Regions from separate parts of the Pseudofrankia coriaricola genome, predicted to be linked through region 2. Evidence: predicted binding sites of a transcription regulator. Region 2 holds the regulator's gene; each other region holds the start of a gene.
The links. Region 2 encodes LexA, which represses DNA repair genes until DNA is damaged. Its sites were predicted from a motif close to CGAACNNNNGTTCG; they were not measured.

Region 1 (7,325 bases), on a different contig from region 2:
GGGACTTTGGTAAACACCGTGTGACGATGGACACCGATTGCTCCACGGAACGCTACCTTCGGGGTCGTGGATCGCCGATGCTCAAGGCAAGAGCGGATCATCCAGGAACGCATTCTGGGCATCAGCCGGCTGCGGGGACGTCAGCGTCCCAGGGGCAACCGCGGCCCGGCCCACCTCCCCACCCGGCCCCCGGACCGTCGGCGCCGCCGCTGATCCGCGGTGACGGCCCGGCCGGCTACCCTGTGTAGCTGGCGCGATGACAGGTAGGCCGACCCAAAACCTTGTTGTCGCAGCCGCCAGTCCGACCGGTAGGATGGCGAAGCCCGGTAAGGGGCACGTCCCATAGGCCAGATCACGGCAAGAGATCATGGCAAGCAGGTCGCGCCCCCGGCCCGGCATGGTGGGTGTAGCTCAGTTGGCAGAGCACCGGGTTGTGGTCCCGGGGGTCGCGGGTTCGAATCCCGTCACTCACCCGAGCTGGGGAGTCGTGTTCGCCGCCCTTTGGGCGGCTTCCCGTTTGCCGCTATGTCTGCCCAGGGGGGCGACCCCCTGGAACCCCCGGGTCGGGGGCCTGCGGCCCCCGACACCCCCGCCGGACTTGCCGCCTGTGGCGGCGTTGCCGAGCTGGGGAGTCGTGTTTCCTGCCCTTTGGGTTGCTTCCCCTTTGCCGCTGTGTCTGCTGGAATCCCTGGGATGGGGCCTGGGGCGTCCGACGCGCCCGCTGGGCTTGCCGCCTGTGGCGGTGTCGCCATTGGTGATGGTCTCCTTTTTGTGATGTGGTGGCTGTTGCGCTGGGTTGCCGGGGGTGGCGGTCAGCCGCGGTGGCACTTTTGGGTGATGGTCTCTTTCTGCGAGATGTTGGCTGTTGCGTTTGGGTGTCAGGTGGGCTGGCGGCTGTGGGGGCATCGGCTCTGGGGGATGGTCTTCTTTTCTGTGTGACGCGCCGCTAGGGGTGTGCCCTGGTCGGTAGTCGGCGCGATTGCGGTCGGTATCGCTGTTCGGTGGTAGGTGCTGGGGCGACGTGGGGTCTCACCTGGTCGGTGGCTTGGCGTCCTGGGCTGCGGATTCGTGGTTTGATGCGGGCTTTGGGATTGTCGGCCTCTGCGGGGGCGCCCGGTGGGTGCTGCTTCGTGACCGGCCTCTTCTCGTTGCCTTTGGTGGTGGTCGCAATGCCGTCGTGAGTGTTGGTGCTGGCGGATCGGGCTGGGACATAGGGGTTCCGGTAGGGGTAACGCGCCGTTTTCGATGGGTCTGGGGATGGTCGCGTTTGCGGTGAGGGGCGCTGGCGGGATCGCGGAGGCGGGGATGAGTGGTGTGTCTCCCCGGCGGTGGCTTGCCGAGCTCGGTCAGATCGCTGGATCCTGTTGATGACTTCTTGGTCACGTCGGGATCGGCATGGATGCGGGGGCGCCATGGTCAGGCCGGGTTCGGGAGAGCCGCCGGACAACGAGGCGGGACGCGGCGAGTGGCTACGGCGCGCCCGGTGGCCGGAACAGACGTTGTTGGGGCGGCTGCCGGACCGGTCGCGGACGGAGCTGCTGGAGCTGGGAGGGTTTCGAGAATTCGCGAGCGGTATGCCGATCGTGCGGGAGGGGGATCGGACGACGTTCGTGGCGGTGCTGTTGCGCGGGTGGACCAAGGTGACGGCGCTGACGGAGACCGGGGGTGTGGCACTGCTGGCCGTGCGGCACGGCGGTGACGTCATCGGCGAGTTCGCGGGGCTGGACTCCCAGCCGCGGTCGGCGACGGTCACCGCCGTCGGGAGTGCGCTGGCAAAGGTGATCAGGAAAGAGGAGTTCGCCGGATACCTGGCCAGAGATCCAGTCGCCGCCGCCGCGATCAGTCGGAGCATCGTGGCGAAGACGCGGTTCAGCATCCGGCGGCGCGTCGAGTTCGCCGGCTGCCCGGTGGCCGTGCGAGTGGCGCGGGTGCTGGTGGAGCTGGACAGGGCCTACGGAATCGACCGGTCGCAGGGCGGGCGGGCGCTGGGAGTGCCGCTCGCCCAGCAGGAGCTGGCCGCTCTGGTCGGCGCGCACGACCCCACCGTTCACAAGGCGTTGCGGGTGCTGCGCCGAGACAAGGTCATCGAGACCGGGTACCGGCGGGTCGCGATTCTTGACATGGCCGCGCTGCTGACCGCCGCGGGACTTTCCTCGACCTGACGCCCCTGTGCGGGCCGTTCCCGGAGCGCGACTAGGTTTCCTGCGCGGCGGCACCGGAGTGGTGCCCGGGGAGGGCGGGAGGTCGCGGTGCTCCGGCTGGTGCGGGCGACTCGGTATGCCACGCCGTTGCGGGAGGGCGGCAGTCTGCCGGGACTGATGGAGGGCGACGACCTGGGGACCTGGGTGGTCAAGTTCCGGGGGGCGGGGCAGGGGCCGCGGTCGCTGGTCGCCGAGGTGGTCGTCGGCGAGCTCGCCAGGGCGCTTGGGCTGCCCGTGCCGGAGCTTGTCGTCATCGACGTGGATCCTCGGCTTGGACGCGTCGAGCCCGACCAGGAGATCCAGGACCTGCTCAAGGCCAGCGCGGGCGCCAATCTGGGGATGGACTACCTTCCCGGCTCGATCACCTACGACCCGCTTGCCTTCGAGGTGGATCCGGGACTCGCCGCGCGGGTGGTGTGGCTGGACGCGCTGACGCTCAACGTCGACCGGTCTTGGCGGAACCCGAACATGCTGGTCTGGGGCGGGCGATTGTGGCTGATCGACCACGGCGCCGCCCTCTACCCGCACCACGGCTGGCCGGCCCGGCCGGCCGAGGCGCAGTCGCCGCCCGCGGACCCGGCTCCGGCTCCGCTCGACGAGCGGGCACTGCCCCGGTGGGAGGAGCACGTGCTCCTGCCCGCGCTCGGCGCCGACCCGGGCGGGGCGCTTCGCGCCGCGGACGCCGAGCTCGCGCCGCGGGTCGACGCCGAGCTGGTGCGATCCGTCGTTGCCCTGGTGCCGGCGGACTGGCTCGACGTCGACCCGGAGCGGTATGTCGGCTGGCTCGCCGGGCGCGCCGGTGGCCGACGCCCGTGGCTGGAGCCGATGGTGAAGGCGCGGCCGGCGCGGATCGCGGCCTCGCGGGAGGAGGCCGGCCACGGCGAGGGGCCGCCGGCCTGGCTGCGCCTGGCGCGCGGCCAGCGGACGCGGGAGAACCGGTGTGGCTGAGCTGTTCGAGTACGCCCTGGTGCGCGTCGTGCCCCGCGTCGAGCGGGGCGAGTGCATGAACGTCGGCGTGCTGCTGTGGTGCCAGGGCGCCGGCTATCTCGACCTGCGCTGCGTGCTGGACGGCGAGCGCCTCGCGGCGCTCGACCCGTACCTCGACCTCGCGGCCGTGCGCATCCACCTCGACGCGCTGCATCGGGTGTGCGTCGGCGGCCCCGCGGCGGGGGCGGCGGGCGTGCTGTCGCCCGGTGAGCGGTTCCGCTGGCTCACCGCGCCGCGCAGCACGATCGTGCAGACCTCCCCGGTGCACACCGGGGTGACCGGAGACCCGGCCGCGGAGCTGGAGCACCTGGTCGAGCTTCTCGTCGACAGGCAGGGCCCACCGAGCGGCGCCGCTGGTTGAAGGGGCTCTGAGCTGGGCGTATGGTCGAACATGAGTTCGAAGAGGGCGGCGGTTGGCTGGCCCTGACGGCAGCACCACCGAGGCGTGGCGGCTGAGGCGGCATGGCCCAGGGCTCCGCCGGCCGTGATCACCGGCGACGTGGCGGGGCGGCGGTTGTGGCCGGCGCGCCGCATGTCCGCGTCGCGGCCGGTCCCGGGAGCGGCGTCATGCCCCGGGACCGGCAGCGGCCGCCACGGGTCGGCGCTGTCCTCGAAGGCGGCGGACAGCCGCGCAGCTCCGGGGGGAGGCTGGATGGACGGTGACGGGGTGGCGGTGCTGGAGGCGCTGCGCCATGCGCTGGCTGAGATCGAGCCCGCGTCGCTCCCGGACGGCGCCGTCGTCGACCTGCTGAGCCAGCTCGGCGGGGTCATCGCGGCCGCGCAGGCCGCGCTGGTGCGGGCGGTGGGGGCGGCGGAGCTGGCGGGTGTGTGGGGCCGGTCCGGCCTCCGGGGCACCGCGGGAGCGAGTGGGCCGGCCGGGGCGGCCGACACCTGTGCGGTCCGCTGCTCGGCTGGGCCCGACGGGGACGGTGGCCAGGCCGGGCCCGGCGGAGAGGACGGGCGTCCGACGCCCGCCGGCTGGATTGCCGGGCGAGCGCGGCTGACCGTCGCGGCGGCCGCCGCGTTGCTCGTCGCCGCGCGGGCCCTGGCCGGTCTGCCGGTGCTGGCGGAGGCGTTCCGGCGAGGCGAGGTGAGCCTCGATCATGTGCTCGCCCTGACGGCGCCGCTGACCAGTCCGCCGCGCCTGGTCGCGGTCGCCGGCCCGGTGGAGACGGAGCTGACCGCTCTCGCGCGCCGGGCCGGGCCGGACCAGGTCCGCGCCGCCGTCACCCACTGGCTGCGCGACGCGGACCCGGCCGGCGTCGAGCGGGACGCCGCCGCCGCCGGGCGCGTCCGCTCGCTGTCGCTGGTACCGGTGCCGCCCGGGTGCGCGGAGGCGCACCCGGGCGGCTGTGTGACGATCGCCGGCTCGGTCCCGGTCGACGACGCCACGACCCTGCTGGACGCGCTGCGGCTGGCGGCGCGGGCGACAGCCGGTCCGGCTGACGCCCGCGTCCCGGCCCAGCGACGCGCCGACGCACTGCTCACGGTCGCGCGCTGCTACCTCGCGGCCGCCGGCCACCTCACCACAGCTGCGCGTAGCGAGCTGCCGCAGCCGTGTTCTGGTACAGGCAGTGAGGCCCCGTCGGTCGGTAGATGTTCGAGCCGAGGTTCTGCATCTCGCAGTTGTTGAAGTACGACTCGTAGTACATGCCCTTGCCGGCGCGGGCGACCATCCAGTCGCGCATGAACTGGATGTAGTTGGCGTTGTCGCCGCCGCCGTGCTCGCCGGACCCGGACGCGACCCCCCACTCGGGGACGCCGAACAGCTTCCCGTGCGCCCGCGCGAAGTTGTACAGCCAGGTGATGCCGCCCTCCGCGTTCGCCTGCGCGTTGAACTGGTCCAGGGTGTACGACGGCGGGTACTGGTCGTACGCGTCGATCGACACGATGTCCACCCACTGGTCGCCCGGGTACAGGTCGAGCGGGTGGTGGCTCGGCGGGTTCTGCGAGAAGTGCGAGTTGATCGTCCAGTCGAACTGCGGGTCCGGGTTCGCGGTCGAACGGATCGCGTCCACGACGTGGCGGTAGCAGTTGATGAAAGCGGTCGCATCGGTGCCCGACCACGGGTACCAGTTGCCGTTCGCCTCCCATGCCAGCCGGACGATCGAGTTCTGCCGCCCCGCCGCGTTCAGCGTCTGGCCGAACTGGCGCCAGTTGCCGTCGTAGGCGCCGGTGGCGCAGGTCTGCAGCGACGCGCCCGTCTCCGGGAACGGCGGCACGCTGATCACGAGCTTGCCGGGCCAACCGGCGAAGTTCCCGTAGATGAACGACTGCCCGACGATCGACTGCCAGCTGTCACGCGCGACGTACACCTGCGCCACGTCGCACAGGTTGCCGCGGAACGCGCAGAACGCGTCCACGTCGGTCGGGGTGATCAGCGGGTCGCCGTTCGCGCCGGACAGCCACGGCTCGCCGGAGCGGTTGCCGGTCGGCGGGCCCGAGCCGCCGCTGGTGTAGGTCTCGGCGCGGTCGAAGGAGACCGCGAACGCCGCCGACGCGGCGTTGCGCTGGCCGATGTTCGTGACGACGGCGGCATGGTCACCGAAGGTGAGCTGGCCGGAGTCGTAGATGAGCGCGCTGCTGGCGCTGGGCGCGTAGGTGTCGACGGTGGTCGGCGTCCGGCCGTCGACGCGGACGGTCAGCAGGCCGCCTGCCTTCTCCTTCACGCCGTAGATCACGATCCGGGTGCCCGTCCAGCGGATCGTGGTGGTGGCGCCCGCCATGAGCGAGTAGCGGAACGACTTGTTCGGCGTCGTCGGCTGGCAGCCACCGCACTGGACCCAGTTCCCGTTGTAGGTGACCTGGCCGTTGCCGGTACCGATCGAGGTGTCCTCGATGGTGTTGGGCGTGCCGGTGGGCGGCGGGTCCGTCCCGCCACCGCCGCCCGGGGTCGTGTCGGTGAAGACCTCGGCGCGGTCGAAGATGACGGCGAACGCCGCCGACGCGGCGTTGCGCTGGCCGAGGTTGGTCAGGACCGCGGTGTGGGCGCCGTTCGCGAGTGTGCCGGAGTCGTAGATGAGCGCGCTGCTCGAGGTGGGCGCGTAGGTGTCGATGGTGGTCGTCGGCCCGCTGTCGACCCGCACGGTGGCGATGCCGCCGGCGCGCTCCTTGACACCGTAGATCTTGATCTGGGTGCCGCTGAACGGGACGCTGGCGGTCGCGCCGGCCTGCAAGGAGTAACGGAACGAGTGGTTCGGAGTGTCGGGGGCGCAGCCGCCGCAGAGGGTCCAGGTACCGCCGTAGCTGACCTTGCCTGTCCCTGTGCCGGTCGCGGTGTCCTCGATGACAGTGGTGGCCGCGGCGAGCGGAGTGACCTCGCCGACCCGGACCATGGTCTGCCGCAGTGCGTCGGTGGCGAGTGGCTCGCTGGCCGGCGAAGCGGTGGTGAGGACCGGGAACTGGCTGATTCCCTCGGCGGCCGGCGGCTGGACCGTGGTGTGCAGGACGCCCGGCAGGGTGCTCGGGTCGACGTCGGCGAGGGGCAGCGTCGACGCGTCGGCGGAGGCGGTGGCGGTGGCGCCCGGAACGACCAGCGCGCCGAGCAGTAGCGCGACCACCAGGAAGATCGGCCGGCGTGGGCCGCCGGCGGACCATCGCCGGCCGGCCCGGAGCCGGCGTCCGGCGCGGTGGCCTGGCCGGGTCCGGCCCGGTGGTCCGCCGTGCTCGGGCGGTTCGGGGGACGCCGCCTGGCCGGGCTGGCCGACTGGCCGCCGCGGCGCCGGGCGCTGTCGGGCCGGGCCGAAGGGTCCGCGGGCGGGACGGCGGTGCCGGCCGGCGGACGCTGGCGGTTTGTGCTGCTGGGTGGAGGTGGGTCTGCCGACGGCCTCGCTTGTGGCTTCGGCCGGGTCTTCGGTCGGTTTCCAGGGTCCGGTTCCCAGAGGGGAGTTTCCCAGGGGCACTGAGCCATCCCTTCGTACCGGGCCGGATGACTCTTGACGCCACCCCAATGGCCCGAAGCGGTCGGCTAACACCCGGACCATAAGCAGAGAGTAACCAGTGATTGCTCTACGTAGCGGATGTCCGGCGGTTCGAGAGCGACACCCCGCGCTTCGCCGTGACCCGGTAGGAGTGCCGCGTTCGGTCCGCATCCGCTCGCCCGCCCCCATGCCGCGCCAGCGAGACCTGGTGCGCGGC
Region 2 (7,325 bases):
CGTCTAGGCCGCCGGCCGCGGGACCTGCCAGCCCGCCGGGCCGTGGTCTTCCGCGGAAATCCCGTCGCGAGAGCAGGCGGGACGTGGCACGCTACCCTCACCGGAGGCGCGGCGGTTCCCGTGCCAGCGGGGTGAAGATGGGGATCCTGTGCCCGTGCCCGTCGTTCGGAGAGCCCGAGCGTTCGGGCCCGAATGCCGGGCCGCCAGAGAGGCCGAGAAGAGCCTGACGACCGAGGCCGGAACACCGGAGCACATCGGTCGCGGGGGAACCGGCACCGGGGCAGGCGGTCCCGAACGCACATCCCGGACAACTAGGCCGACCGGTCGCCGCGCGGAATCGAAGCACGGGCCGGTCGTGTTGGAACGGACGGTATGAGTCTTCCCGCTGAATCCGCACTGACCAACCCGGCCCGCCGGCTCAGCTCTCCAGCCGATTCCGCGAACGGGATCGACGAGGGCCGTAGCGCTGCGCGGGGCGACGGGAACACTTCCGAGGCTGTCGCCAGGGTGCTGGCGGCCAACACCGGCGCCAGCGACGCAGGCGGCGCGATCACACTGCCGGGCCTCGGTTTTTACGATGACGCCGGCGATGAGCTGGCGGTCGAGGAACGCGGCGCGCTGCGCCGGATGCCGGGGCTCGCCACCGAGCTCACCGACGTCACCGAGGTCGAGTACCGCCAGCTTCGGCTGGAGCAGGTGGTCCTGATCGGCGTGTGGACCGTCGGCACGATCAGGGACGCCACGACCTCGATGGCGGAGCTTGCCCAGCTGGCCGAGACCGCTGGTTCGGTGGTGCTCGACGCGCTCGTCCAGCGCCGGGACAAGCCGGACCCCGCGACCTACGTCGGCTCCGGCAAGGCCAAGGAGCTGGCCGAGGTCGTCCGGGCGGCCGGCGCCGACACGGTGATCTGCGACGGTGAGCTCACCCCGGGCCAGCTACGCCAGCTGGAGGACGTCGTCAAGGTCAAGGTCATCGACCGGACGGCGCTCATCCTGGACATCTTCGCCCAGCACGCCACATCCAAGGAGGGCAAGGCGCAGGTTGAGCTCGCGCAGCTGCAGTACATGCTGCCGCGGCTGCGAGGCTGGGGTGAGTCGATGTCCCGGCAGGCCGCGTCCGGTGGCCGCGCCCCGATCGGTACGCGCGGCCCCGGTGAGACGAAGATCGAGACGGACCGGCGCCGGCTGCGCGCCCGGATCGCCCGGCTGCGCCGCGAGCTGCGCGAGATGGAGACCGTCCGCCAGACCAAGCGGTCGTCCCGGCGTCGCGGGGCGGTGCCGTCGGTGGCGATCGCCGGCTACACCAACGCCGGCAAGTCGTCGCTGCTCAACCGGCTGACCGGCGCCGGGGTGCTCGTGGAGGACTCGCTGTTCGCCACCCTGGACCCGACGGTGCGCCGCGCGACGCTGCCCGACGGCCGGGTGTTCACGCTCACCGACACGGTTGGCTTCGTCCGCCACCTGCCGCACCAGATCGTCGAGGCGTTCCGCTCCACGCTCGAAGAGGTCGCCGACGCGGACCTGATCGTCCATGTGGTCGACGGCTCGCATCCGGACCCGATCGGGCAGATCTCGGCCGTGCGCGAGGTGCTGAACGACATCGACGCCGGCAACGTGCCCGAGCTGGTCGTGGTGAACAAGACCGACATCGCCGACAAGACGACGGTCGCGGGTATCAAGCGAATCGCGCCCGACGCGGTGTGTGTGTCGGCGAGGACGGGCGCCGGCCTGGCCGAGCTGGTGGAGGCCCTGGCCGCGCGGGTGCCGCATCCGCAGGTCGAGGTCGACGTCCTCGTTCCGTACAGCCGGGGGGATCTCGTCGCCCGGATCCACAAGTCCGGCGAGGTCCTCGACCAGGCCCACACCGCGGCGGGCACCGAGCTTCGCGCTCGCGTCTCCGCGGGTCTCGCCGCCGAGCTGGACTCCTTCCGCCAGCGCATCGACGCTTAGCGCGGCGTTCCGCGTCGACGCGCCGGCAGCGTCCTGACGTTCTCGGCGGTCCAGGATTACGGGGCGGTCCAGGGACACGGGTCCGTGTCCCTGGACCGCCGGCCTGGCCATGCCGAGCGGGATCAGATGACCGTGACGTCCGGTCGGATGCAGAGCTGGTCGGATGCAGAGCTCCGCCTGATCGCCCACCGACATATCGCCGAGGTTTCTCCGGGCGGCCGATAGGTTCGTGACGTGGTCGTGGAGAAACCGGGCAAGGCTGACAGGTCCGGTTCGCTCGGGCTGGCCGCTGTCATCGGCGCGGTTGCCGGGCTGTCCCTCGCCGCCCGGTGGGGCGTTCTTCCCATGATCGTGGCGGCAGTGGTCTGCGGCCTGCTGGTGACGGTCTCGGAGGCGGTCGCGCGGGCGCGACAACGTCCCGGCCAGATTCCCGCGCTGTGGTCGCGAATCGTGATGAGCACGGCGATCGCCGCGCCCCTGGCCTGGGCCCTGGGAGCGGTGACCGGGGCCGGGCCGATCGTCGTGGGCCTGGTCATCGGCGGGCTGGCCGGCGCGCTCGGGCTTCGTCCCCAGAAGGTGGTAGTCGGCCCGCTGGTGGGTCTCGCTGTCGGTTCCGGTTGCTGGCTGCTCTGGGGCGGGGTCCCGGCCGCGCTCGTCGGCAGCGCCACCGTGCTCGTCTTCCGGACCGCGTCGGCGGGGATCTTCCGCGACCCGCAGGTGGCGATGCTCGCTGAGCGGGTCAGCGCCGAGGACCTGCCGTTCGTGGTCCCGCTGGTGGCCAGGACCCGCTATGTCGGGACGGGCTATGTACGCGACCTGGCCGAGGGGCTCGGCGGCGACTACCAGGCCGCCGCGCCCGACGTCGGGATCGTCGCCTCGCTGGACGATCTGGCGGGCCCGGAGTTCGATCCCGCGGCCGTCGCCCCGCTGGTACGCGAGTTCTACGAGCACACGACGCGGTTCACGCTCGACATCGTTCCGCGGTGGCGGCTATGGGTTCGGCCTGGCTACCTGCTCTACCGCACGCTGCTGGCGCGCCCGCTCGGGCAGGCGAATGTGCCCATGAACCAGCGTGAGGCGCAGCGCGGCGTTCACAGCCGGATCGACACGATCAGCCGTGCGGGCTACGGCACGGTGAGCGTCCGGGGCTGGATCAGGTCCTACGTCGACAACGACGAGCCCCTGTTCGTCGGGATCTACACGACCTACCGCCGGGATGGCCGGGGCTACGTCAGCGTCGGGTTCCCGCTGCCGCGGGCCAGTTTCACGGCCACCCTGGCGCCGAGCGCGCGGGCCGGCGGAGGCCTGGTCCTCTCCAGTCGCGGCGACCTGGACCAGCCCGGGCACTATCTGACCTACGTGGACGCGGAGACGAAGGAGCTGACCGCCGCCGTGGTCCACGGCTTCGCCGAGCAACTCGACGTCTACGTCCAGGACGGCGAACTGCGGGCCGAACACGAGTTCTGGGTGTTCGGCCTGCCGTTCCTCGTCCTGCACTACTCGATACGCCGCAAGGCCGAACCCAACTAGCCAACTTTGGATCGTCGGCCAGCCGAGTTCGACCCCGAGACGTCACGTTGGGCGCAGGCGAAGCTGCCTGACGGGAGCGCGACTACGCAACCCAACCACCGCTGGTGACGGCGCATCAGCGCTGCACTAACCGGACCACGTCGTCGGCCCCGGACCAGACCAGCCCCCGTCATACGCTTGTACCTGGAACCAGGTGGGGAGGGCGCTCAGCGCCCGACAGGCCGCGCCCGGCGGCGGGCGCGGAGCGTCCGCCGCGGGACGGCCCTAGACCCGGCGCATGACGGCGACTACCCGTCCCAGGACGGTGGCGTCGTCGCCGGGGATGTCGTGGAAGGCTGGGTTCTCCGGCTGGAGCCAGACGTGGCCGTCGCGGCGGCGCAGCCGCTTGACGGTCGCCTCTCCGTCGATCAGCGCGGCGACGATCTCGCCGTTCTCGGCGACTGGCTGCTGGCGGACGGCCACCAGGTCACCGTCGCAGATGGCCGCGTTGATCATCGAATCACCGACGACGCGGAGCAGGAACAGCGTGCCCTCGCCGACGATCTCGCGCGGCAGCGGCAGCACGTCCTCGACCGCCTGCTCGGCGAGGATCGGCCCACCGGCGGCGATCCGGCCGACCAGCGGCACGTAGGCCGTCGCCGCCGTCAACGCGTCCTTCTCGTCGCCCTCGCGGGCAAGCGCGTCGCCGGCTGGGTCGAGCGTGTGCACCCGCAGCGGGTTCGCGCCGCCCCGGGCCCTGCTCGTGCCGGCCGCCTGACGAGTCTTCGGAATCGGCCTGACCGGCCGGCCGCCCTCGGGGGAGACCACCTCGATCGCCCGCGGCCGGTTCGGGTCGCGGCGCAGCAGGCCCTTGTCCTCGAGCATCTTGAGCTGGTGCGCGACGCTGCTGGTGCTGGTCAGGCCCACTGCCTCGCCGATCTCGCGCACGCTGGGCGGGTAGCCGCGCCGCTCGACCGCATTGCGGATCACCTCGAGCACCTTGCGCTGACGGGGAGTCAGGCCGTCGTCGTCGACGGGGCCGTCGGGGAAGTCGCGCACGGTGCCACCGCTCTCCTCATCGCGGCTCGCCGACGGGCGACCGGCCCTGCGCGGACCCCTGCCCTGCGTGGTCATGGCCTAGATTCTCCTCGCCTCGAGGTCATGCTGCTGGACCGGGCCGCCGGCTCCCGCAGGGTTTCACCTGTGGATAAGGGGAGTCGGGTTGCGCCCGATCGTGTGACGACCGTAGCCCGGCGGCGCGTGAATCTCAAACAGGCGTTCGAGCGTGTCTGCGTGTTCTGCCGGCCTTGTGCGTGTAAGAATCGACCATCAGTTCGAAGCGGGCCCTGTCCCCGTCCTGACCCCAGCTACCGGCCACTGCTGCCGGTCGCCGCCATATGTAGATCTTGGGCTAGCTTTCCGATGGCCCCAGATGTCTGCCGGGGATGACTCCCTCGGTGATCCGTCGGCTCGGCTCATCGATGGCTCCCGCCCCGGACTCCCCGACGTTGGTTGAGCTTCGCTTGACGAGCTGTGCCGGGTGACGGCCCGGCCGCTAGGAGGTTGGCGTGACGAACCCGCGTGGGGCCACCCTGGTCCCAGGGCGCCCGGCCGCGCGACAGTCGGACGGCGCCGACGTGATTGCCCTGCCCGTACCGACAACACGTCGCCGCCCGGCGAGCGCTGCCCCGCCGCCGGTGCCCAGCCCGCTCGCGCGGGCCGTGGCGGCCGAGCATCCGGTCGCCGGCGCGAGGTCCGGCCGCCGGCGGACGAGCCGGCAGACGCCCGCGCTGCGGCTGACCAGCCGCGGCCGGGCTGTGGCCGCGCTCCTGCTCGCTCTCGCCCTCTGGGGCGCCACCAGTGCTGTCTGGCTGGCCGTTCACTGGGCGCTTGCCGCCGCCTGACCGGCGGCCGCCCTCCTCTACCTGGCGCCCACGTTGGCCATATGGTCGACGCGGGCGCCAGGCTGTTGTCACCCGCCAGCGCACCGCCGCCTGATCGTCCGCCGCTGCCCGCGCGGCCTGGTCGCCCGTCGCCAGACTTGCGACCGCCGCGCTGGATACGCGCGGCGTGGGCCCTGATGTGGTCTGACCCAGAGGTGTGGGGCAGCGGAACGTCACGCCTCGTGAACGAGGTTGCGCGTGGCGCTCCGCGACCTGCGGCGACGGGTGGGACCACCGGCCGGGACGGTCACGGCCGACCGGGATCTGGCTGGGTGGGATTCGACACGCGCGTGGGGCATGCTCACGGGCGATCCGGGCATGCGCTACTGTGGTAGCACAACATCTGGTAGTTACACACCTGTAAGTCGTCCACAGCTTGTTGCCGGGAGAGCCGGCGATCCACCGGAGCCGCGGACGACCGTCCCGGTGGGCCGTCGCGGCGCGTTCGTCGGAGCTTCCAGGTCAGGTCGTCAGGTCGTGCGTCAGCCATGCACCGGGGAGGCCCGGGGCGGGGCTGAAACGGGGACGTGTTCACACGCGCCCGTGGTTGTTCCTGGTGGGCCGTAAAGAGGGGAGGAGCCGTGCGGTGTCCGTTCTGCCGGCATCCCGACAGCCGAGTGATGGACAGCCGGGAGGCCGATGAGGGCGCGGCCATCCGGCGCCGGCGGGCGTGTCCCTCCTGCGGGCGGCGGTTCACGACCATGGAAGAGGCCTCGCTGCGGGTGCGCAAGCGCAGCGGTGCCGCCGAGCCGTTCAGCAGAGCGAAGGTCGTCGCGGGCGTCCGCAAGGCCTGTCAGGGCCGCCCGGTGAGTTCGGAGGAACTCGCCAGGCTCGCCCAACGGGTGGAGGACACGGTCCGCTCGTCCGGCGCCGCCGAGGTCCCGGCCGAGGATGTGGGCCTGGCGATTCTCGGCCCGCTGCGTGAGCTCGACGAAGTCGCCTATCTGCGGTTCGCGTCCGTCTACCTGTCGTTTGAGTCGCTCGCCGACTTCGAGCGGGCGATCGCTCAGTTGCGGGCCGACCTGGCCGGGCAGGACGTGCCGGACGACGTCGTCACCGCCGTGTCGCCCGTGTCGACCAGACCCTAGGCCCCGGGCGGCCCGGCCCGAGGCCCAAGACCGGAAGCCGGCGGAGCCGCCGGCCGCAACGTGAACAGCGCGCGGAAGGCGTCCGGCGCGCGGCGGGTCACCAGCGCGTCGCACGTCGGGCGCGATCAGATCCCACACAACATCGGCAAAGGCCTTCGGGTGCGCGAGATATCATGATCACGCGTCCTTCGGTCGAAGTATCAGAGGCCTGCGGATATGCGGTAAGACGTGACCGCGCATCCTCCGGCCGGATCCGGGTCGCGTGGCCGCCGGTCCTCTTCGGCATGCCCGCGATCGGCCCCAGAGACGAGCAGAGCTGAGGAGCGTCATGACGGAGACCCGCGGCACGAAGCAGAAGGCCAGCTCCAACGGTAAGGCCGCCTCGACCGTCGGGAAGCCCGCCGTCCCTGTCGAGGCGGCGCGCAAAGCCGCGACCGTCCCCGACGCGGGCGACGGCCCGGCCAGTGGAGCGGGCACGGCCGGCGCCGGCCGGGCGACCGGCCCGCGGATCGAGCGCCGCAACACCAAGCCCGGTGTGCACCCGTACGACCAGGTGACCTGGGAAAAGCGGGACGTCGTCATGACCAACTGGCGGGACGGCTCCATCAACTTCGAGCAGCGTGGCGTCGAGTTCCCGGAGTCCTGGTCGATCAACGCGTCGAACATCGTCACCAGCAAGTACTTCCGCGGCGCGGTCGGATCCCCGCAGCGCGAGTCGTCGCTGCGCCAGCTGATCGACCGGGTCGTCGGGTCGTACGGGAAGGCCGGCCGCCAGAACGGCTATTTCGCCTCCGACGAGGACGCGGAAATCTTCGAGCACGAGCTCACCCACATG
Region 3 (7,325 bases), on a different contig from region 2:
CGCTGTGATCGTACTCGTCGTCTCCGTGGTCCTCTCGAAGGAGGGCGTCATCGAAGAGGGCGTCGGAGCGATCGCCGGGCCAGGCCGCCTCGGGGCAGACGGACACCTCGGCGGCGAGGCAGTCATCGACGGGCAGCCGGATCGGCTCGCCGTCGTGTCGAGCGTCGTCCACGTGGACCGGAGGTTCCCAGATTCCGCGGTAAAGATGGTCGAAACTGCGGTGTAGCGGATTTCGGCGGGGCTTGCGCTGAGGATCAACGGAGTAGGGCGGGACGAAGTAGGGATGGCCGTCCGGGCCCATCATGACGGCCCATTCTCCTCGATGCACAACCCGGTGGTGAAAACCGCACAGTAGGACGGTGTTGGAAAGATCCGTCCTTCCGCCGCACATCCACGGAATGATGTGATGGGCGTCGGCGAACGCGGTTGTGCGCGTGCAGTTGGGAAAGGCACAGCCGCCGTCCCGGACGGCCAGGGCACGGCGTAGCCAGGGCGGGACGATCCGGCGGGTCCGGCCGAGTTCCAGCGGCATTCCCTCCTGGGACAGGAGGATATGGGTGACGTCGGCGTCGCAGCAGATCCTTTCCAGGACGGCGCGGGAAAGCGGCAGGCCGTGGCCGGTGGTGGCCGGGAGGGCGCCGTCCTGGCCGAGCAGCCCGTTCAGGGTGGTGGTGACGGCGACGTGTGGCCGGGTGCCCCGAGCAAGCGGCAGGGCGCCACTGGCCAGGACCCGTTCGGTGATCTCGATCAGAGCATCGGCACGTCGCTGGGCGACCGTGCGGTGGTCCTCGGGGTTCTCGCCGAGCGGCTTGGGCTTGGACAGTGGCTCCAGCGCGGCGCGCAACGCCGCGGCACCCTCAGCATCCAGTGTCCCGTGCAGACGGGTCGTGCCGTCGGGCTGGTCGGTCAGGTGCAGCTCACGGCGCCGCGCCTGGTCACCGGTGTCGCCAGGGTCCGAGCCGGGCGGGTGCAGCTGGTCACGCAGCCGATCGCGGATCGTACGACCGAGCGCCGCCAGATCACCGGCATCCAGGACCTCCGCCTGGGCGAGCAGGAACTCCTCCGCCCAGTCCCGCTGCTCCCCCGGCGTGTCCGACGGCAGCGCCCGCAGCGCGCCGACGATGACGGCGGCCTGGTCCTGACTGATCGCGGCCCGGGTGAGAGCCTGGCCGGTGCGGAGGTAGGCCGCGTCGAGGTCGCGGGCCAGGTCCACGGTTCGGCGGGCGTCAGCGGGGCGCGCCTTCAGCTGCGAGCGCACAAGCTCGACGGTCGAGGGCAGGTCCTCCTCCCCGAACACTCCCCGTAGGTCCCGCCCACCCAGGTCCCGCACAACCGCGAACAGCACCCCGGCCAGCAGCCTCCGCCCCTGTTCCACCCCGTCGAGGAACTCCAGCACCTCCAGCTCCGACAGCGCCCACAGGTTCACCCCGGCCAGCGCCTTCAAACCACCGACCACCGCGTCCAGCTGAGCCAGCGCGTGATGCCGCCCGCCAGAACCAATCCCATTCCCGCCAACGAAAAAGCCGCCGCCGAAATCCGGCGTCGCACCGTTTTCGCACCCGTTTCCTGCCACACCGCCGCCGACGGTCGGCGAGTCGGGATGGATTCCAGAATTTAGGCCGGCCGGTACCTGCGCCGACCGGTCTTCCGGTTCCTCGGAGACGGGCAGCTCGAGCATGCCTCCACGGAACCACATATTCGAACACCTGTCCAGCTCTCGCCATTTCGGCGAGCGCCACTGGCGGCATTTAGAAACCCGAAGGTAGATTCCTGGAGATCTAAGCCGGGAATGCCAAAGAATCAGCGGTCGATGCCATCGCCAAAGGTATCCCGAGGTCAAAGGCGCGCATCTGCCATCTGCGTGGCGATCGATGGCCTACTGCCCCGCGCCGAGGTCTCGGGCTCGGAAGCCGGACTACAGCATCGGCAACAAGCCCTCCGCGCAGCGTCGCCGCTAGGCAGATGACGACGTGGCGGTGGCCAGCGCGGTCACGACCGCGCCATGGAACTTCTCGACGGCCGTGACGACCGACGTGATGAAGGTGTCCTTGCCGCGGCCCCGTTTCGACCCGAGCGGCCAGCTCGCCGAGACCACGAATCGACGGATCTCATCCGGCGGGGCCATGAGCAGCACCGTAGGCCGGCGGCGGATCGTGGACAGCGTCTCGGCGCGGGTGCTGGTCTCGGCCCCGCTCGGGGCAGCGGCGTACACGGCCTCGGCCCGTAGGCGGCCGGAGGCACCGTCGAGCCGGCCCAGCAACCAGTCGACGGCCGCACCCGGAGGCCGCCTTGGCGTCGGTTCGACCGGGAAGGAGCAGGTCACTTTGCTGGTGCGCAGGTTCGCTGTCAGGGTCAACGGCCCGGTGACCCCGGTCAGGGACAGCGACGCCGTGAGGCTACCCAGTCGGCACAGCTCATCGCCGAGGTACTCACGGCGCCGGAGGCGGTCCGTGCCGGCATGCACCAGCGGGACCACCGCCCGTCCCGCCAGACCGCCGAGGTGCAGGCACAGGTAGCTGGTCAGCTGGTCGAAACGCTCGAGGACGTTGGGCAGATCCTTGTCCGTCGCGCGCAGCGTGCCCTGCAGGACGCCGTCACGTATCCGCACCCAATGACGCCCCATGTCCTCGAAGATCTGCGCGCCGGAACGGGGATGCTCGAGGTACCGCAGCAGTTCCCGCAGGATGTAGGCCTGGGAGTTATCTGCGACGCCGTGCTGGGCGAGCAGCTGGCAGTGGTAGCGGATCTCTGCCCAGGAGAGATGGGAGAGGCCAACGTCGTCCGGTGCCGCGAGACTCTGCTCGAGCGGGTGGCCTTCGCCGACCGAAGTGATCTGGTTGGAGATCGTCAGCAGTCCGTCGAACCCCTCGTCGCGGGCGATCCGCAGGTAGGCCGTGAGCTGGCGGTCATTGAGGAGGTTCTTGCCGGTCTTGACTTCGACCAGGCCGGTCCATGGTCGCTGGCCCGGCCGGTCAACCTGGATGACTCCGTCAGGACGGTACGCACTGCCGTTGAGAGCGAAGGACACCTCGGTGAAGGTCGTCAGGCGGCCGCCGCGTGGCGCTCGCATCCGGTCGCGGAAGATGTCGCCCAGTTCATCGACGCCCGCCAGCACAGCCAACAGCGCGGAGGTCGCCCGGCGCTCCTGCTCCTGGGCACCGCCGATGCCAGCCACCGGGAACAGCCGGGCCTGCTGCCACCCGCGCGCCACGCCGGCCAGTGGGGCGGGCGTGGACGGCGTGGCGAGGATGGAATCCGCACCAGGGATCTTGCGGATGTCGATCTGCTCGGTGGGCGGGTCGATGACGAGGTCGTCACCGTCACCCTCAGAGTCGCCGGCCTCGCCGGACATGAAACCGGGAGTCGCGACGTCGGCGCCGGTGGCGGCGTCGAGGCCATAGTCGGCGATGAGCGCATCGATCCCGCCGTCATAGCCCTGCCCCACGGCCCGGAACTTCCACTTTCCGTCCCGCCGGTAGATCTCCCCGAACACAAAAGCGCGCTCGGTTGTCGCGTCCGGGATGTCGAAACGCAGCAGCTCGGTGGAGTCGGAGCTGCGCATCAGTCGTAATCGCAGAAACGCCAACTGACCGAAGACGCCGCCCGTCGCCGGGTCCATGCTCGCGGCGAGCACGACCTTCTCGATGCTGTCCGCCAGGTCGTCCACATCGACTTCAATGACGTCGGCGAAGCCGGTGAACCGTTCGGAGGTGAAGGACACCTTGCCGCGCAGCCGGACCGCACCGTCACCGCCCGCCTTCTGGTTGTAGAAGACGAGGTCGTCGTTGGACCGGGCCTGGCCGTCGTCGCCGACGAGCACGGCGCTCACATCGGCGTCGAGTCGACGGCCCAGTTCGACGCCCCATTCGAGCATCACCGAAACGGACCCGAGCTCGTCGGCGAGCGCGCTAAGGGTGAAGTTTCCCCCCCTTGCGCAATGCCGCGACGTTGGCAGCGCACATAGCGCGTCATGGTAGGGCAGCCAGCACCGCTTGGAGCCACCGGGCCACGATCGTGAGGACGGGGACCTGCGATCGCATGTCATGCAGCTGCGTCGGGCCGATGTGAAGTTTCAATGGCCATCGTGACGGCTGCGGCCCGCACCCGGGCGATATTGGCGTGCGGGCCGCATTCGCGTCGTTGGCCTACCTGTGACCGAGTCGCCGGTGCGCGAAGTCGGCCGGGACGGGGGTCAGACGGGTAGCAGGGTGTGCCCCGGCGAGGTGGGGTTGAGGCCGGCTGCGAAGCGTTCGGCGCGTTCGCGCAGGGTGTCGGCGGCGCCGTCGCGGCCGAGCATGATGACGTACTCGCCCGCGAGAATGCCGCGCAGCACGTCGGCGGCGACCTCGTCCAGCGGCTGCAGCGGCAGCTCGTGCCCCGCCTTCGCCGCCGCCTCGGTGAGCGACTCGATCGTCAGCGCCGGGGTTGCCCGCGGCGCCTCCCTGGCGAGCTCCGCCGGCCGGTTGCGGTCCGAGGTCCACAGGCCGGTGGCGAGCAGCCCCTTGCCGGCCGGCAGGAACAGCGACACCCCGATCGGGTGCCCCTGCTCGGTGAGCTGCGCGCCGAGGCACTCGGTCAGCGTCGCCACCGCAGCCTTGCTCGCCGCGTACACCGAGGCACCCGGCATCGGCGCGACCGCGCCGTCTCCGGACGAGGTGTTCACGACGTGCCCCGGCTCGCCGGAGGCGATCATGCGCGGCAGAAACGCCCGCACCCCGTTGGCGACGCCGTAGACGTTCACTCCGAACGTCCAGCGCCAGTCGTTCGGTGTGGTCTCCCATGCCTTGGCCGACGGCGGCCCGACCCCGGCGTTGTTGACCAGCACATGGGTGCGCCCGTGGCGGCGGAACACGTCGTCGGCCAGTGCCTCGACCGACGCCGGGTCGGAGACGTCGGTGACGACGCCGCTGACCTCCGCGCCGGTAGCGGCGGACAGCTCCGCGGCGGTGGCGTCCAGCGCGCCCTTCTCGATGTCGGCGAGCACCACGACGGCGCCGGCCCGGCCGAACGCCTCGCCCAGGGCGCGGCCGATGCCGGCCGCCCCGCCGGTGATGACGACGACCTTGCCGGCGAAGTCCGTGAGGGTGGCGCTCATGCCGTCCCGCTTTCCTCGCCCGAGCCGCTCGCCGAGCCGTGGATCTCCTCCGGGTCGGGGCCGATCCGGTCCACGACCGGGGCCAGCGCCGCGAGGTCGAACCCGTACAGGTCGACGGCGTTGAGGCCCAGGATGCGCCGTGCCTCCGCCTCGGGGACGTCGCCGAACCGCTCTCGCAGCCACTCCCGGGTGTGCGGCCAGGTGCCCTCCGGGTGCGGGTAGTCGTGGCCCCACATCAGCCGGTCGACGCCGACGTCGTGCCGCCGCGCGACCTCGACCTCGCCCATCACCGAGCTCGCGAGCCAGATGTTGCGCCGGTAGTAGTCCGACGGCTTCATCGTCATCCCGTCCCGGAACGTCGACGGCCCGTACTTGCGAGTGGGGTGGTCGCCCTCCCACTTCGAGTCCATCCGGGTGAGGACGTCCGGCACCCACCAGGCACCGTTCTCCGCGATCGCGTACCGCAGCGTGGGGTGGCGCTCGAAGACGCCGCCGAGCAGCAGCGCCCAGAACGGCCGGGCGGCCCACCAGTAGGCCTCCATGGCGTAGATCGCGAGCAGGCCCGGCCCCCAGGTGTAGTCGGTCGGGCCGACGCCGGAGTGGGTGTGCACCACCACGCCCGCGTCCGCGCACGCCGCCCACAGCGGGTCGTAGACCGGGTCGTTGTAGGCCGGGTAACTGCCCCACTTGGCCGGGATCATGATGCCGCCGCGCAGGCCGTGCTCGGCCGTCCACTCGACCAGCCCGACCGCCGCGGCGACGTCGTGAAGCGCCGGCACGATCGCGACGCCGTAGCGGCGGTGCGGGTCGTGCTGGCAGAACTCGGCCAGCCACCGGTTGTGCGCCCAGGCGCCGGCCATGACCAGCTCCGGGTCGCAGTCGCCCGACAGGCCGAGCCCCGAGCCGAACGGCGACGCCGAGACGCCGCCGACGCCGGCCGCGTCCGCGTCCGGGAAGACGACCTCGGCGGCCACACCCTCGCCGTCGAGCTCCTTGGTACGCACCACCGGGTCCCAGGACCCGGCCATGCCGCCGTGGCCGCCGATCTCGGAGTCCCACTCGGCGAGGAACCTGCGGTGCTCGTCCTGGTTGATCAGCTGGGACTGCGTGACGTCGTTCGCGAGGGACTCGTCGAACGCCGCCCGGTACTTCGGGTCGATGTACTCGCGGTACCGCTCGGGCGGCAGGCCCGCGTGGGTGTCGGTGGAGATCAGCAGGTACTTCTCACTCATGGCCGGTGCACTCCCGCCGTCAGTGGTCGTAGCGGCTGTGGGCGAACGGCTCGAAGGCGACCGGGTCGACCGGGCCGACGACGCTGGTCCTGGCCTTCGACGACCGGGTCGTCCACGTGATCGAGACGGTCTCGAGCATGGGCAGGTCGACGATCGGGGCCGTCGGCTCGTCGCGCAGCACGAGCTTGCCCTCGACCTTCTCGACGGTGACCGGAGTGCGGACCTGGTCGTAGCGGACGAGCAGCGGGTCGCCGTCGAAGCCGGTGCCGGACACAGCGGGCATGAACTTGTACCACCACTGCGACGACGGGTAGGGCTCCGGCACCGGCAGGGCACCGGTGACGTCACCGACGATCTCCACGAATGTGACGCCGTTGCGGGTGATCCGGCCCTCGACGTGGTCGCCAGAGCGGGTGAGCTCGATGTCGGCGAGCTTCTTCGGCTCGCCGTTGCGCTCCCGGCTGATCGCGAGCGCGCTTTCGAGGTCGATCGGGATGAGCAGCGGGTACTCCCCCGTCACACCGTCGTACACCGCGTCGACGGCGAGGAAGCCGACCATCTCCTTGTACCGGTGGGCGCCGAACATCAGGTCGATGTCGCTGACCCGGACGTGGACGCGGGGCTCGGCCGGCGGGGTCAGCGGCGGCGGCAGGAGGGCGGCCAGCACGTCCGGGTCGGTCAGGTAGACGACCTCCAGGGACGGGATCGGCGGCAGGCCGGCTCCCAGGTCCTGCTGCTCGCCATCGGATAACTTCTTGACCTCATGTACCCACCGGTTGGCCATGGGATCTCCTTCACAGACGTAGATCTGGCGGTGGTTGGTTCTCGGGTGACGTCTCGGGGGATGGCCCGCGCACCGGGGCGGCGCTCAGGCTCCGGGGCCGGTACTCAGGCGTCGGGGTAGGAGTAGAACTGCTCGCACCAGCGGCGGTGCTCGGTGACGCCCTTCTCGGAAGGCCGCAGGACCGGCGGGTCCTTGTAGATCTTGTTCTCCCAGA
Region 4 (7,325 bases), on a different contig from region 2:
GGATCCGGTTCGGCGGCGGCGCGGGGGAGAGCGGAGGCGTCCACTAGCGCCAGGCGGGCGTTGCGGGTACCAGGCGCGTTCCCAGGCTTCGAAGACGAGTGGTGAGGTGCCGCCGCCCGAGCGGGCGTCAGCCGCCCGGTCCGCCGTCCCGCTCCGTCAGCCGGCGCAGCAGGTAGATCGCCTCGTCGCCACGCACAGGGCGGAAGAACGCGGCGTCGACCTGCTCGACAGCCGCAACCGCGCGCGGCGCCAGCTCACCGCCCCGCTCGGTGATCCGCAGCAGCTTCGCCCGGGTGTCATCCGGGTCGGTCTCTCGCTCGACCAAGCCGTTGCGTTCCAGCGCGCGCAGCACCTGGGAGGTCATCTTCACGTCGGTGCCGGCGTACGCGGCGACCGCCAACTGGTTGGGACGCTCGCCTTGCGCGTTCAGCCACCAAACGGAGGCGAGCAGCACGAACTGGACGTGCGTCAGGCCGAGCGGCGCCAGCGCGGCTGCGACGGCGCGCTGCCAGCGCAGCGTCGCGTGCCACAGCAGGAAGCCGGGGCTCTCACTCGGATGCAGCGCCACGCTCGACCGTTCAGCCCTCCGTCACCTCCGCCGGCTGGCTCCGCCTTCCGGCCGCACGGGCCTGGCCATTGTCGCGCGGCCCTGGCCATTGTCGCGCGGCCCTGGCCATTGTCGCGCGGCCCTGGCCATTGTCGCGCGGCCCTGGGCTGGGCGCCTCGACTGGCCAGGGCGCCTCTGGCTAGGGTGCGTCGAACCGTGCCGCCGCCGGCTCGGTGGACTCGGCGAGGCGGACCAGCGCGGCGATCGTCTCCGGGAAATCCGCTGTGATCATCGGACCGACCCGGGGTCCGAGCTCGTCGGCCGCCGGGCCGCTGATCTCCATCCGGTAGGTCACCCTGTTGCGCTCGCCGTCGACCGGGTCGACGCGATGGGTGGTGCGCACGAGGACGTCGCCGAGGTCGGCCTCGTCGACGAACCGCTCGGGTTCGGCGACCTCGGCCAGCCGCAGCCGCACCGGGTTCTCGCCGTGCGGGTTCATGACGATCTCGCTTCCCACGGCGAACGGCCCGCTGACCTCGATCTGCTCGATATCCGCGTTCCAGGCCCCCCAGCCCGCCACGTCCACCCACAGCCGCCACACCGCGCCGGCCTCCGCCGTCGTCGCGACGCTGTGCTCATAGCTCCACATGCCCCGTCCTCTCGATAGGTTACGCGAAGACTATCTTCGCGCATCCTAAAAGGCCGGGGCTCATTGGGGGTCGCCGCATTCCCGCGAGCGGGTCGGCTCCCGCCTGGCCGGCCGGTGACCCACCATGTGGTCCACGCCGTTGACGAGCCTTCACCATCTTTCTGATCTTGCCGGACGCGGGGTGGTGCGCCGGGTCGCCGAGGGACGGTCGTCGGCACCGAGCCCGGGGCGCTGGACGCGCCGGCGACCAGCGCGGCCCGTACCCCGCCGTGAGCCCCGGGCCAGGCTGTGCTGACCGGCGGGCGGTCCGTGGTGGCAGGAGCGGGTCAGGTGTCGCCGGGGGAGCGGCGGTCAGCCGGGGTGGTAGGTGAGGCGGAACGGGAAGGTCTACCGCGGGACCCTTTCGGGGACTGGCAGCCGGACGTCGGCCTTTTCAGGTAGCGATACGAGCCCACTGCGGGTCCGGAGGGCGTGGCGGGTCGAACTAAGCGAGCCTGGGGCGGCGATGCGGCGGATGAGTCGTCCATCGCCCGCGCAGCCGGGAGGCGGCCCGATTTCCGGCTCCATTGGCCGCAGCGTCGCCGCCAGCCGCTTATTCTTCAGCGTCGCCGCGTCGCACTTCCGATAATTGCTCATCGACTTCCAAAAATTCGGGGGTGTACACCCCCGAATGACAAGAACTGGACATATGTTCGAATGCGTGGTTCCGTTGAGGCATGCTCGCGCCGCCTGTTCCCGAGGAACCGGATGGCCGGCCCGCCCAGGTGTGGGCCGGGCCGGACACCGGAATCCCTCAGGCTCCGTCTGACACCAACCGAGGTGGCGCCGCGGAAAATGGGCACGAGAACTACGTGGCGGTATCCGAAAACCATGTTTTCGACACCGCTAACTGCGGGGGCGGTGCCGGGTTTGGCGGGCGGCATCATGTGCTGGCCGAGCTGGACGGGGTCGTCGGCGGGCTGAAGACGCTGGCCGGAGCGAACCTGTGGGCGCTGTCCCACCCGGAGGCGCTGGAATTCCTTGACGCCGCGGAGCGGGCCGGCCGGCTGCTGGCCTCGGTCCTGTTCTCTGCGGTCCGGGACCTGGGCGGCCGGGACCTGCGCGGCGTGTTCGGCGAGGAGGACCTGCCCTCGACGGCGGAACTCCTGCGCTGGCAACTGAAGATCCGCCCCGCCGACGCCCGGCGCACCGTCGACCTGGCCCGCGACCTCGACCTCACCTACCCACGCACCGGCCACGCCCTGGCCAGTACGGCGATCAGCCGCGACCAGGCCACCGTCATCGTCACAGCGCTGCGAGCACTCCCGGCGGACACCCCATCCGAGCAGCGCGACTGGGCCGAACAGTTCCTGCTCACCCAGGCAGAAACCCTCGACGCCGGCGACCTCGCCGCCCTCGGCAAGACGATCCGCGCCCGCCTACAGGACCAGCTACACCCGCCCGGCTCGGACCCCCACGACGACGGCGACCAGGCACGACGCCGCGAGCTACACCTGACCGACCAGCCTGACGGCACCACCCGCATCCACGGCACCCTCGACGCCGACGGCGCCGCGGCCCTGCGCGCCGCCCTCGAACCCCTCGCCAAGCCCAGACCCCTCGGCGAGAACCCGGAAGATCACCGCACCATCCCTCAACGACGCGCCGACGCCCTCATCGAGATCACCGAACGCGTCCTGGGCACCGGCACCCTGCCGATCTCCCGCGGCACCCGGCCCCACCTCACCGTCACCACGACGATCGACGCACTGCTCGGTCGACACGGGGCCACCCCGGCCACCACCGGCCACGACCTGCCACTGTCGCATGCCGCCCTGGAAAGAATCAGCTGCGACGCCCACCTCACGCATATCCTGCTCTCCCGGGAAGGAACGCCCCTCGAACTCGGCCGCACCCGTCGCCTCGTCCCACCATCGCTACGCCGCGCCCTGGCCGCCCGCGACGGAGGGTGCGTGTTTCCTGGCTGCCAGAAGAACGCGACATGGACAGACGCGCATCACATTGATCACTGGCTTTCCGGTGGCGAGACAAACCTCGACAACCTCGCCCTGCTGTGCGGTTTCCACCACCGGACCGTGCACCGAGGAGAATGGGCCGTCGTTATGGGGCCGGACGGTCACCCATACTTCGTCCCGCCCTACTCCGTCGATCCCCAACGCAAGCCCCGCCGAAATCCCCTACACCGCGGCCTCGACCATCTTTACACCGGAATCTGGGAACCCCCAGCCCGCGCGGACGACACTCGACACGGCGACAACCCGGTCCGCCCGCCCATCGACGACTGCCGTGCCAGCGACGCGGCCGCCGACCCCGAGCCGACCCAACCCGGTGACTGCTCCGACCCCCTCTTCGACGAGGACGACGAGGACTACCAGGACCAGGACCACGACCTCCCGGCGACCGGCCGCGCCGGCCCGCCAACCAGCCACCCTGTGTCAGGCGAGGAAGACCGGGCGCGGACGAGCGCGCGCTCCGTGCGGACGGACCCCCAGCGTGACCGGTAGCCGTCCGGCCGCCTGTACCGCCGGCGACGTCCTCCACCACCTTCGGAAGTCTGTCGGTCACCCGAGCCGATGGCTCAGCTCTGTGGAGGCTGGAGGCATCGCGGTCCCTTGCTCCTGCCCGGCAGCGGGTACCCACCGCGTGGTCCACGCCGTTGACGAGTCCGGATCGTTTTTTCGATCTTGAAGGCTCGCCTGCTCGGCCATCCTGACCGGCTCGTCGAGATCAGGACGTCCGTCGGTCGGGCCGCCGGTGACCAATCGTCGGTCCGACGTCGGACCGTGCCCCGTGCCCCGATCGGGCACCGGGCGTGGGAGTCCCGCGCGACGGCGTGGTCGACGCGGCGGTCAGCGGCGGCGGGCGCGCGCCAGGACGTCGGCCAGAGGCAGCGGCCAGCCGGGGTGATGGGTGAGACAGAGCGGGGTGTTCACCCGCTGGATGGGGAGGCCGGCGCTCGCGGCGTAGAACTCGCCGACGCCGAGACGGCCGATCTCCGGGGCCTCGCCGCCGAGCGCCGTCGCCAGCGCGCGGGCCGCGTCGATCTGTACCGGGACATTCAACCGGCCGAGGAAGTGCGTGGCAGCGCCCGCCGACACCCGCGGGTCCAGCCCCTTGGGGGACTGGGTCGCGAAGACCAGGCCCAGCCCGTGATCGCCGGCCTGGTCGAGCAGCGCGAGCGTGCTGTCCGTATACGGCGTCGCCTGCCCGGCCGGCGCGAACGTCTGCGCCTCGTCGAGCACGAGCAGGCCGGCGAGAGGCCGGCCCGCCGCCGGGCGTCCGCCCGTCCAGGCGAGCAGCGCCCGCTGGAGCTCGCTGACGAAGGCCTGCCGCCCCTCGACCGTCGGCAGCCCCATCAGGCTGACCACCGACACCCGGGCGCGCCGCCCCGGCGCCGGGGTGAGCAGCTCACCCGGGTCGGTCGCGGGACCGTCGCCGCCCGCGGTCAGGCGCAGCGGCCGGCCGTCGTCGAGGTTCGGCGTCCACACGACGACATCGGTGGCCGCCAGATACTCGCGGGCCAGCTCCGCGTCGCCGCGGCTCCGGCCGTGCCCGGGCGGCGACGGCCAGGCGTCGCCCAGGCGCGCCAGCTCGCCCGCTGGATCCAGCACGACCGACGAGACGCCGCGCAGCGCGCACTCCTCGACCAGCCTGCGCACCAGCACCGTCTTCCCCGAGCCGGACCCGGCGAAGACCACCGTGTGCCGGCGTAGCGCCGCCAGCCGGAGCTCCACCGCTGCCCGCGTCCCCGCCGCCGCCCCGAGCGTCACCAGCTCGCCCGGCTCCTCGACCGCCTGTGCAGGTACAGCCTGTGTAGGTACAGCCCGTGCCGGTACGGCCGGAGCTGGTTTGGCCGGGGCCGGAACAGCCGGGGCCGGTAGAGCCGGAGCCAGCGGCTGAAGCGCCGCCGGAGCGGCGACCGGTGGAAGCCGGGCGGCGTCGGCACGAAGAGTGGCCCGTTCGTCATGACCGGCCGACCCGTCGCCGCCGGCGGTCAGCGTCAGCGTGACCGGCACGAGCTGGGGCATCTGAGCCGGGGCTGGTGCCGCCGGGGAGGGGAGAGGGGAGCGCAGGGACACCTCGGGTGGCGCCGGGGAAGGCGCCGGGTCGACCGGCGCCTTGGGGACGCCGGCCCCGGGGCTCGTGACCGGAACCAACAGGGCGACCCCTGCCGGGGAGGTAACCGGGTCGAAAGCGGCCGGAGACTGGGCATTCGCCGCCGCTGGCGATGCATGCGCCCCGTTGGGCGAGGCCGCCGTCGCCGGCGGCGGGGGTACCGGCGGCGGGTCGGCGTTGCCGGAGTGCGTCGCCGCCGCGGGCATTCCCGGCAGCGCCACCGGCACCAGCAGGGGCGCGTCGGGAGCGGTGTCCGCCGTCGTCGCGGGCGGCGGCGGAGCCGGCTGGGAGCGCGCCGGCGCGCCGGGGACGAACACCGGCACCAGCAGCGGTGAGGAGGTCACGTCGTGGACATCGTCGTCCGGGCCGGCCCCCCAGGGCGTCCTCGGCGAGGACGGCCGCGAGGCCCGCGGCCAGCCAGCTGCCTCCGCCGGCTCGGCTGACTCTGGCCCGGCTGTCTCCGGCCTGGCTGTCTCCGGCCTGGCTGTCTCCGGCCTGGGTGCCGCCGACCTGGGTGCCTCCGGCCCGGCGGGCGTCGGCTGCCCTGGCTCGGCGGGTGACGTCTCACCCGGTCGAACTGGCCGTGAGGAGGGTGCGCCCAGGGGTGCCGGCGCGGTCCATGCCTGCGGTGCCGCCGCGACGTGGACCGTCGGTGGATTCGCCGGTGCCACTGGCACCGGCGGGTCCACGGGGGCGAGCGGCGTCGTCAGCGGGTCCGGCCACGTCATCGACGCCGCCGGCGCGAGTGGCGGTGAGAACGCCGGGAGGACGGGCGGTGTGGCCGGTACAGCCGGTCCGGACGGCGCCAGTGGCACCAGTTCCGCCGTCGGCGCCGTCGACGGGGAGGACGGCGCGAGAGCGGGAGGCGGCGGGGCTGGGGCAGGCGGGGCCAGGGGCGCCAAGGGAGCCAGCACGGCGGTCGGCGGCTCGGCCGACGCTGACCATGCCGACAGCATCGGGCGCACCGGAGTGACGGGCGGGACCGGCGGCGTCAGTTCCGCCCCCGCGACCGCGGGCGCCGTTGACGGGGCTGGCGGGTCCGGCAGGGCTGGCGGGAGCGGAGCGGGCGCCGGGACGGATGGAACAGGCGGCGCCGTTGGCGGTTCCGGCGATGCCACGGCCGGTTCCGACGACTCCGCCCGCCGCGCGGCCGGCGGCGGCAGCGGCGCCCAGGGGGACGGCGGTCTCGCCGGGTCGCGCGTCGGCGTCGGCGTAGACACAGGCACTGGAACCGGCACCGCGGGTGACCGCGGAGCAAGGGGGGCCGACGACGTCACCGGAAGGGCCGACGGCGTCACCGTGGTCGGCGCCGGCGCCTGGACCCGCGCTGGCGCGGAACCCTGCGCCGGTGAGACGGCCGGCCGCGGGTGCGTGGCGGCGGCATCGGCGGTCCGGGGTAGGGACGCGAGGACGAGCGTCGTCGGGACCGGGGCGGGAACGGGAGCGAAGGGCGTGCGGCGGGGCGGCTGGGCGGTCATCACCACGAACGGGTTCGGGGCGGGTGGGGTCGCCGGGGCGGCGACCACCGGGGGGTAGTGGCCCGGCTCGGGAGCAAGCTCGCGGTAGACGGCGTCGAGCGCCGCCGTGAGCAGGGGAGTGGAGCTCGCCGGGCGGCGGGCGAGCAGCCAGGTCTGAAGCGTCGGGTGCCGGCCGTCGAGCAGCTGGCGCAGCGCGGCGAACGTCCGCAGGTCCTCGTCGGAGAGGAAGTGGGTGATGCCGCCGGCCCGCTCGAACGCCTCGAGGGCGTCCTGCGTCTTCACGCCCTTGCTCCACTCGGCGGAGCGCAGCACCACCAGCGCCCGCCGCCCGGCCGCCGCGGCGCCGTCGAGCCCGGCGAGGCCCCGGTCGCGGCGGCGGATGCGGCCGCCCTCGCCCGCGCCGATCCCGGTGGCGATCCCGGCCATCGTGCAGGCGTTGTTCAGCCTGGTCAGCGCCGTGCCCGGGTGGGTGGTCAGGATCGCCCGGAACGACCAGTGCGCCTCGTCGCCGGTCGTCTCATCGAGGACGCGGCGC

Region 1: the regulator LexA is predicted to act here: its motif matches at 3,575-3,588, upstream of QOZ89_RS13280 (DUF222 domain-containing protein).
Region 3: the regulator LexA is predicted to act here: its motif matches at 1,700-1,713, upstream of QOZ89_RS32185 (HNH endonuclease signature motif containing protein).
Region 4: the regulator LexA is predicted to act here: its motif matches at 1,878-1,891, upstream of QOZ89_RS15275 (HNH endonuclease signature motif containing protein).

Annotation. Positions count from the first base shown of each region.
Region 1 is NZ_JASNFO010000021.1:202,701-210,025, reverse strand. Features, by position in the region: tRNA gene QOZ89_RS13300 (tRNA-His) at 401-473, shown strand; gene QOZ89_RS13295 (Crp/Fnr family transcriptional regulator) at 1,413-2,162, shown strand; gene QOZ89_RS13290 (HipA family kinase) at 2,250-3,149, shown strand; gene QOZ89_RS13285 (DUF3037 domain-containing protein) at 3,142-3,549, shown strand; gene QOZ89_RS13280 (DUF222 domain-containing protein) at 3,841-4,821, shown strand; gene QOZ89_RS13275 (glycoside hydrolase family 26 protein) at 4,712-6,748, opposite strand.
Region 2 is NZ_JASNFO010000050.1:69,667-76,991, reverse strand. Features, by position in the region: gene dapF (diaminopimelate epimerase) at 1-7, shown strand, start outside; gene hflX (GTPase HflX) at 373-1,950, shown strand; gene QOZ89_RS26370 (hypothetical protein) at 2,185-3,480, shown strand; gene lexA (transcriptional repressor LexA) at 3,745-4,593, opposite strand; gene QOZ89_RS26360 (hypothetical protein) at 5,028-5,363, shown strand; gene QOZ89_RS26355 (ATP cone domain-containing protein) at 6,023-6,490, shown strand; gene QOZ89_RS26350 (vitamin B12-dependent ribonucleotide reductase) at 6,819-7,325, shown strand, end outside.
Region 3 is NZ_JASNFO010000072.1:44,528-51,852, reverse strand. Features, by position in the region: gene QOZ89_RS32185 (HNH endonuclease signature motif containing protein) at 1-1,456, opposite strand, end outside; gene QOZ89_RS32180 (TerD family protein) at 1,955-4,045, opposite strand; gene QOZ89_RS32175 (SDR family NAD(P)-dependent oxidoreductase) at 4,193-5,095, opposite strand; gene QOZ89_RS32170 (amidohydrolase family protein) at 5,092-6,327, opposite strand; gene QOZ89_RS32165 (acetoacetate decarboxylase family protein) at 6,347-7,111, opposite strand; gene QOZ89_RS32160 (Rieske 2Fe-2S domain-containing protein) at 7,216-7,325, opposite strand, start outside.
Region 4 is NZ_JASNFO010000027.1:32,219-39,543, reverse strand. Features, by position in the region: gene QOZ89_RS15285 (MarR family winged helix-turn-helix transcriptional regulator) at 128-568, opposite strand; gene QOZ89_RS15280 (SRPBCC family protein) at 747-1,196, opposite strand; gene QOZ89_RS15275 (HNH endonuclease signature motif containing protein) at 2,048-3,700, shown strand; gene QOZ89_RS15270 (helicase HerA domain-containing protein) at 4,046-7,325, opposite strand, start outside.